3 regions of the Eoetvoesiella sp. genome follow, and region 3 is predicted to be linked to each of the others. Evidence: predicted binding sites of a transcription regulator. Region 3 holds the regulator's gene; each other region holds the start of a gene.
The links. The regulator FliA, encoded in region 3, starts transcription of late flagellar genes. The targets are predictions, from matches to a motif close to CTAAAGTTTNNNNNNNNNNNGCCGNTA.
Positions count from the first base shown of each region.

Region 1: VNT00_RS09295 (FliC/FljB family flagellin) is a predicted target of FliA. The motif match lies at 1,270-1,296, and genes of this name have one in related genera.
Region 2: flgK (flagellar hook-associated protein FlgK) is a predicted target of FliA. The motif match lies at 1,047-1,073, and genes of this name have one in related genera.

Region 1 covers NZ_DATMGA010000032.1:12,657-14,910, reverse strand. Annotated here, with positions in the region: gene VNT00_RS09295 (FliC/FljB family flagellin) at 1-1,135, opposite strand, end outside; gene VNT00_RS09290 (hypothetical protein) at 1,377-2,254, opposite strand, start outside.
Region 2 covers NZ_DATMGA010000005.1:5,489-7,742, forward strand. Annotated here, with positions in the region: gene flgK (flagellar hook-associated protein FlgK) at 1-982, opposite strand, end outside; gene flgJ (flagellar assembly peptidoglycan hydrolase FlgJ) at 1,124-2,116, opposite strand; gene VNT00_RS00765 (flagellar basal body P-ring protein FlgI) at 2,134-2,254, opposite strand, start outside.
Region 3 covers NZ_DATMGA010000004.1:16,012-18,265, forward strand. Annotated here, with positions in the region: gene fliD (flagellar filament capping protein FliD) at 1-51, opposite strand, end outside; gene VNT00_RS00640 (flagellar protein FlaG) at 200-592, opposite strand; gene VNT00_RS00645 (RNA polymerase sigma factor FliA) at 790-1,551, shown strand; gene ribA (GTP cyclohydrolase II) at 1,605-2,213, shown strand.

The DNA of each region.
Region 1 (2,254 bases), on a different contig from region 3:
GGATCTGTGCGCGAGTCATGTTCGAAACTTCGACGGCGTAGTCGGCGTCTTCGATACGCGAACGTGCCGACGACAGGTTGGTGACCGTGTTGTTCAGGTTGGCAATCGTGGATTCGAAGCGGTTTTGAACGGCACCCAGTTCGCCGCGCAGCGCGTCGACTTGGGCCAAGGCTTTGTCCAGCGTACCCAAAGGATTGGAAGTCGAGCCTTGTACGATATTGGCGGTATCGAAGTCCAATTTAAAGGTTGCGGTACCGGTTGTGGTCGTGGTGTCTACAGAGCCATCTGTTGCCGTGGGGTTCACTGCAACATAAACGGTTGCAGCGCCAGAGTCGACCGTTATACCCTTGGCTTGCAAGGTTGCAGCGTCGGTGGCATTGATGCTGCTGATGTCAAATTTGGCATACCAGTTGCCGTTCTTGTCGGAGACGACGGTGCCGGTGGAAACGTTTGCTGCACTTGACAGGCCCAGCTTGCTGGCCAGGTCGCCACTTGTGGAGCCCGATGCCGTCGAAAGAGCCGCGGCGGTAACGCTTGTGGTGTCGCCAAAAACTTTCTTGGCTGCGGTGGCGTCAATGCCGTTGATGTCGGAGGATTCGCCTTGCGGGCCGCTGACATTGAAAGAGCCCAAGCCCAGCGTGTTGCTGTCGATTTGCTTGAGGTTGATGGAGATGGTTTCACCGTCGTTGGCGCCGACTTGAATCTTCAGCTCGTTGTCCTTGGCCAGGACTTTCACGCCGTTGAATTGCGTTTGTTCCGACACGCGGTTGATTTCGCTAAGGCGCTGTCCGATTTCGTCCTGGATGGATTTCAGGTCGGAGGCCGAGTTCGTGCCGTTGGTGGCTTGAACCGACAGTTCGCGGATGCGCTGCAGGTTGTTATTGATTTCGTTCAACGAACCTTCGGTCGTTTGAGCGATCGAGATACCGTCGTTGGCGTTGCGGGTGGCTTGCGTCAGGCCTTTGATGTTGGCCGTGAAGCGGTTGGCAATGGCTTGACCAGCGGCGTCGTCTTTGGCGCTGTTGATGCGCATGCCGGACGACAGGCGCTCGATGGCGGTGCCCAGAGCCGATTGGGACTTATTCAAATTGCCTTGGGCAATCAGGGAAAGCGAGTTGGTGTTAATAACAGCCATGGATAACTCCTAGGTATGAATACGGCGAAACACTGCTTCGCCTCTGGTTGCCAAGAAGAATTAGAGTTTGACGCTGCGTCCCGGGGGCGGGTTTGGGCGGAAATCAAGCCGTAGTTCTTCCTGTTCCTTCGCATTAACGGCCCAGGGAGGAATTACTTTAGGGGAGGGAGCAGGTGTATTGCCGGATGGAGCGACGCGCGCCGGGCGGCGCGCGTCGAAGTGGCTGGCGAGGCGGTTTTAGTTATTTGTAGGCATCTACCACGGGGGTATAGATGGAAGTCTGGTCGAGCTTGTCGATGGTAAGGGTGCCGAAGTTGCCATTGGTGCCGTCCGCATAGAAGTCATAGTCGGCTTGCACGGTTGGGATCTGCCTTACGATGGCGCCGTGATGGAACATGCCGAAAGCGCCTTCGGTATCGGTGTCGCCGGGAGTCTGCTTCCAGACTTTGTCGTCGAACTGGAAGTGCATGGCGCCGAGTACTTGCTGGGGATTGGCTTTTTGGTAGTCGAGCACGCTTTGCAACTGATCATGCACGTATTGCTGGCTGTAGTCGGGTTTTGCGCGGCTGTAGCCGATTTCCGTGAACAGGATGGGAGCGCCGAATTGCTTGTAGGTCAGCGGGATCCAGCCCTCGCCCGTACCTTCGGCGTTGGCGGTGAGGTACACCTTGTCGTTGTAGGTGTTGGCGCATAGCATGAGCCGGTCTTTGTATGGGGCGGTTCGGGGGTCGGTCAGCAATTTGTTGAACTGGTTCCAGCCCGGCAGGTTCTGGCCGCCCGGCCCGAAAGGCTCGCCCCGGGGGACGAAGGTTACCGGTATGCCCACGGGAACGGTTTTGCTGAATCCTCGTTTGTCGGCTTCCTGCAGGAAGCGCGCCACCAGGCCGATTGCCGGAACGTAGTGGATGCCGCCGTCTTCCGAGGGGCTGTCCAGTTCGTTCGAGATAATGACGCCGGCGATGGCAGGGTGCCAGTCGGTGCCGGCCTTATTGCCGAAGTTGCGGCTTGAAAAATAACCGGGAACCTGTTCATCCCAGACGGTCGAGCTTTGCTTGGGCAGCCAATTGCTGATGGGCACGACCACTTTGATGTTCAGGCTGTTGGCGTAATCGAGGAACT
Region 2 (2,254 bases), on a different contig from region 3:
CCGCGCCCTGCTTGCCGTTCTGGTCGTAGCCGGCCGTTTGCACCTGGTTGACCGAAATCGCCAGCCCTGCCGCCAAACGGCCCAGGTCGTTCTGCACCGAATCCAGCGTGCCGCTGCGATACGAAAGCAGGCCGCCCAGCGTGCCGCCCGTGATGCTGCTGTCGGACATTTCGACCAAGGTGGTGCGGCCGGTGCCGGTGGGCGCGGAATACGCCACCACGGTGCGCGAAGGATCGTCCGCCGAGGGAATGGCCTGCAGGGGGAAAACCGTGTCGCCGCCCAGCAGCACCTGGCCGTTGCCGATGGTAAGGTTGACATTGCCGTCCTGCTCGAACACCTTGACCCCAGCCAACTGGCTGAGCTCGGACACGGCCTGGTCGCGCTGATCGAGCAGATCGTTGGGCGGCTGCCCCGAGCCGGATGCCTTGGCATTGACGATTTGCTGGTTCATGTCGCGGATGCGCTCGACATAGCTGTTGATTTGCGTAACGACCGTGGAAACCTGGGTATTGATGTTGTCCCGCTGCGAGTCCAGGAAGGCGTTGGCATCGTTGATCTGGCCGACCAGGCTGGCGGCGCGGCCCAGAAGGTCCTGGCGGGAGGCCGGGTCGGCCGGCGCCGAAGCCACCGCCTGGATGCCGTCGAAAAAATTTTGCAACGCAGGGGTAATGCCCACGGTGCGGTCGGCGAACAAGTTGTTAACCTGGACGATTTCGTTGCCGTAGGCGGTAATGGCGGCCCCCGTGCTTTGCGAGTTGACCAATTGCCGGTACAGGAAATTGTCGTAGGCGCGCTGCACGCTGTCGGTCTGCACGCCGCGGCCGATGAAGCCGACCCCCGTGCTGGTCGCGCCCGCCGTCGACACCATGACCTGCTGGCGGTTATACCCTTCGGTCGCCGAGTTGTTGATATTGTGGCCGGCGGTTTGCAGGCGGTTTTGCGCCACGTTTATGCCCGAGAGACCAAGATTGGCTAGATTCATCGATATTCCGTTGGTAACAGGATGAGACCTCTGTCTTACCCTGGGGGATCATCATTCAGTGCATTAACGGCATTTCGCCGGAATTGTTTAGCCTGGAAGCCTGGGCGGTTTGCGCCGGCTGCCGCCCCCAGAAACGGTGGCTCACGTCGCCAATTTATTGAAATATCCCATGATGCTGATCAGCTTTTCCGCATAGGCGGGGTCGGTCGCATAGCCGGCGTCCTGTATGCGCCGCGCCGCCTCCTGGGCGGAAGATGCCTTGGCCACGTCGCTGTAGCGGTCGCTGTTGCCGATCAGCTTGGCGTAGTCGGCAAACGATTCGGCATACGAGCTGTAGGCCCGGAACGGCTGGACGACCTTGCGCGCCACGCCGTTCTCGTATTCGGTGGTCGTAATATTCACCACCTTGCCGGTCCAGCCGCCGGTTGCCTTGATGCCGAACAGGTTGTAGCTGTTGGAGCCGTCGTCGCCCTTGATCTCCCGCTTGCCCCAGCCCGACTCCAGCGCCGCCTGGCTCAGGATGAGCTCGGCCGGCAAGCCGCTTTTGGCTGCGGCCGCCTTGGCGGCGGAGCCCATGCGGTCGACGAAATTCTGGATATGCGCCGGCGCGCCCTGCACTGCCGAGACCGCCGCCCCCACCATGCTGCCCACCGAGCTTTGCGACAGCATGTCGATCAGCGAGGAAATGGACGTGGCGTCTTCCTTGCGCTCGTCGCCGATGCGCGAACGCAAGCCCGGAACGCGGGAAGGCGCCAGTTCGGGCAAGGACTTGGCGCGCGCCTCGATGGCGGCGGCGCCCTGCCCGTTCGACGCATTGCCCTGGATTTGCTGCAGCAAGGCCTGGGCCAGGCCGATGCCGGGATCGGACAGCTGCAAGGCGCTTTGCTCGTCGGCCATGCTTTGCGCGAGACGGGTCTGGTCGCTGTCGAGCAGGCCCTTCATGCCGGACGCCTGCCTGGCCTGCTTGAGCAACTGCTGGATGAACATCGCCTCGAATTGCTGGGCGACCTGCTTCTGGTCTTTTGCCGAGGCGTTTGCGCCGTTCTTCACGGCCAGCCCCAGCTGGTTCAAGCGTCCGAAGTCGATGGCGGAGTCAATATTGGCGTCGGCTGGCCTGGGCATGTAGTAAGTCATGGCGGCAATCCGTTCCCTTAGATGATTTCCAGATCGGCGCGCAGGGCGCCGGCGCTTTTCAGCGTCTGCAGAATGGAAAGCAAGTCTTGCGGCGTGGCGCCCAGCGCGTTCAGGGCCTTGACCACGTCGGCCAGATTG
Region 3 (2,254 bases):
ATCGTCCAGAGGCAGGCCAGAACCTACGCCGATTGAAGAAACGCTTGCCATATTAAATAAATCTCCCGATGACTGCATTGTCGCGTAATCGATATGGGTTCAATGCGTGCGACAACCATGCTAAACCCAGTTATTTTGTTCATTTGCCGTGCCGCCGAGGTGCTCAGGACGGCTTCCGGACTGTTCGGCTCCCCGGGTTTTACGCCTGGGTGCTTATGGCTTTTCCCTGCAATTGCACGATCATCTTGGCCACCCGGATGACGGCATCGCTGGGCACGGTGCGCAGCACTTCGCCCGTTGCGTTGTCGACGATGGACACCACCACGCGCTGCGCTTCCGGGTCGAGGTTGAAACGCATGCCCGTCGACCAGGCCTGCATGCTGTTGTTCAATTCTTCCAGGGCCTTGTCCAGCGGCAATTGGATGCTGTCCGACGAGGATTGCTGTTGCTTGTCTTGGGATATTCGAGCATCCAGCGTTTCGCCCGCCGCCGTGACCTGCTGCGCCGGTTCGGGGAATATGACGGGTCTTTCGATATCCGCCGGCAACGGGTTGATCGGAACGGATGCGGCGGATGCAATCGGGTTGACCATTGAAATCCCTCCTGTGGGTCCGGTATCCAACTATTACTTTCAGCGCCTTAACGGTACTTTTGCGTGAAACTTTAGGGGGGCGGACGTTTCAATCAGGCGAATAACCGACGAATTTCGGGACAGCTTCAGCCAATCCCAAGGCGGAAACCGGCGAGAATAGAGGCTCTGTTCATTTCCGTATTTTGTTTAATTTACGCATGCCGACTTCCGAAGACCAAATGGTCGGGCAATACGCTCCGATGGTTCGCCGTCTGGCCTTGCAGCTTATTTCCAGATTGCCGGCCAGCGTCGAGCTCGACGATCTGTTGCAAGCGGGCATGATGGGTCTGCTGGATGCCGTCAGGCGCTATCAGCAGACGCCCGACGCCCAGTTCGAGACCTACGCCGTCATGCGTATCCGCGGCGCCATGCTGGACGAATTGCGTTCCCAGGACTGGCTGCCGCGCAGTGTGCGCAGCAAGATCAAGACCATCGAGCAGGCCATGCATCAGTTGAGCCATCGGCTCATGCGTCCGGCCACCGAGTCCGAAATCGCAGAGGCAATGCATATGTCCTTGCCCGAATACCAGGAGCTGCTGGAAGAGGCGCGGGGCGTGCAGGTCATCCATTACGAGGACCTGTCCCGCAACCAGGGCGATTTCAGCGATGGCCTGGATCATCCGCAACTGCAGTCCGAGGCGGCGGGAGAATGGTGCAATCCCTTGAACATGCTGATGTCGGACGGCCTGCGCCGTGCTCTCGTCGAGGCCATCGGCAATCTGCCCGAGCGCGAGCAGCTTTTGCTGTCGCTGCAGTTCGAGCAGGATCTGAACCAAAAAGAGATCGGCGCTGTCATGGGCATCACCGAAGGACGTGTGTCGCAACTGCGTTCGCAGGCGGTGGCCCGCATTCGTACCGCGCTGGCGCGCAATTTCTGGGATGAAAGCCCGGGCGAGCAGGCGCTTCAGGGGTTGCTGTAATCCGGAGCCCCGCGGCGGCGCTGCCTTATAATGCAGAATTGCCGTCCTAGAGAATCAAATTGGATTACGTTACCTCCTGCAAATTGCCCACGCCTTGGGCCATGTTTCAGTTGCACGGCTTTATCGTTCCCGAAACTGGCAAAGAGCATGTCATGCTTACATTAGGCGATGTCGGCAGCGGCGAGCCCGTGCTGGCCCGGATTCACTCCGAGTGCCTGACCGGCGACGGCCTGTTCAGCCAGCGCTGCGACTGCGGCGCCCAGCTTGAAACCGCCCTCGAGATGATCGCCGCCGAAGGGCGCGGCGCCTTGCTGTATTTGCGCCAGGAAGGACGCGGCATCGGCCTGCTCAACAAGATCCGGGCCTACAACCTTCAGGATCAAGGGGCCGATACGGTCGAGGCCAACGAGCAACTGGGTTTTCCCGCCGACATGCGCCGCTACGATTTATGCAAGCCCATGCTGGATCACTTCGGCATTACCCGGCTGCGCCTGCTGACCAACAACCCACGCAAGGTCGATGCCCTGCGCGAACTGGGTATCGATGTAACCGAGCGCATACCATTGCAGGTCAATCGCAACCGCTACAACGAAGGGTATTTGCGCACCAAGGCGGTCAAGCTTGGCCATTTGTTCAAGGGCTATCTCGTCGAAGAGGAATAGGCGGCATGCGCATGGAACGGTTCCACGCCTCGGGGCATGGG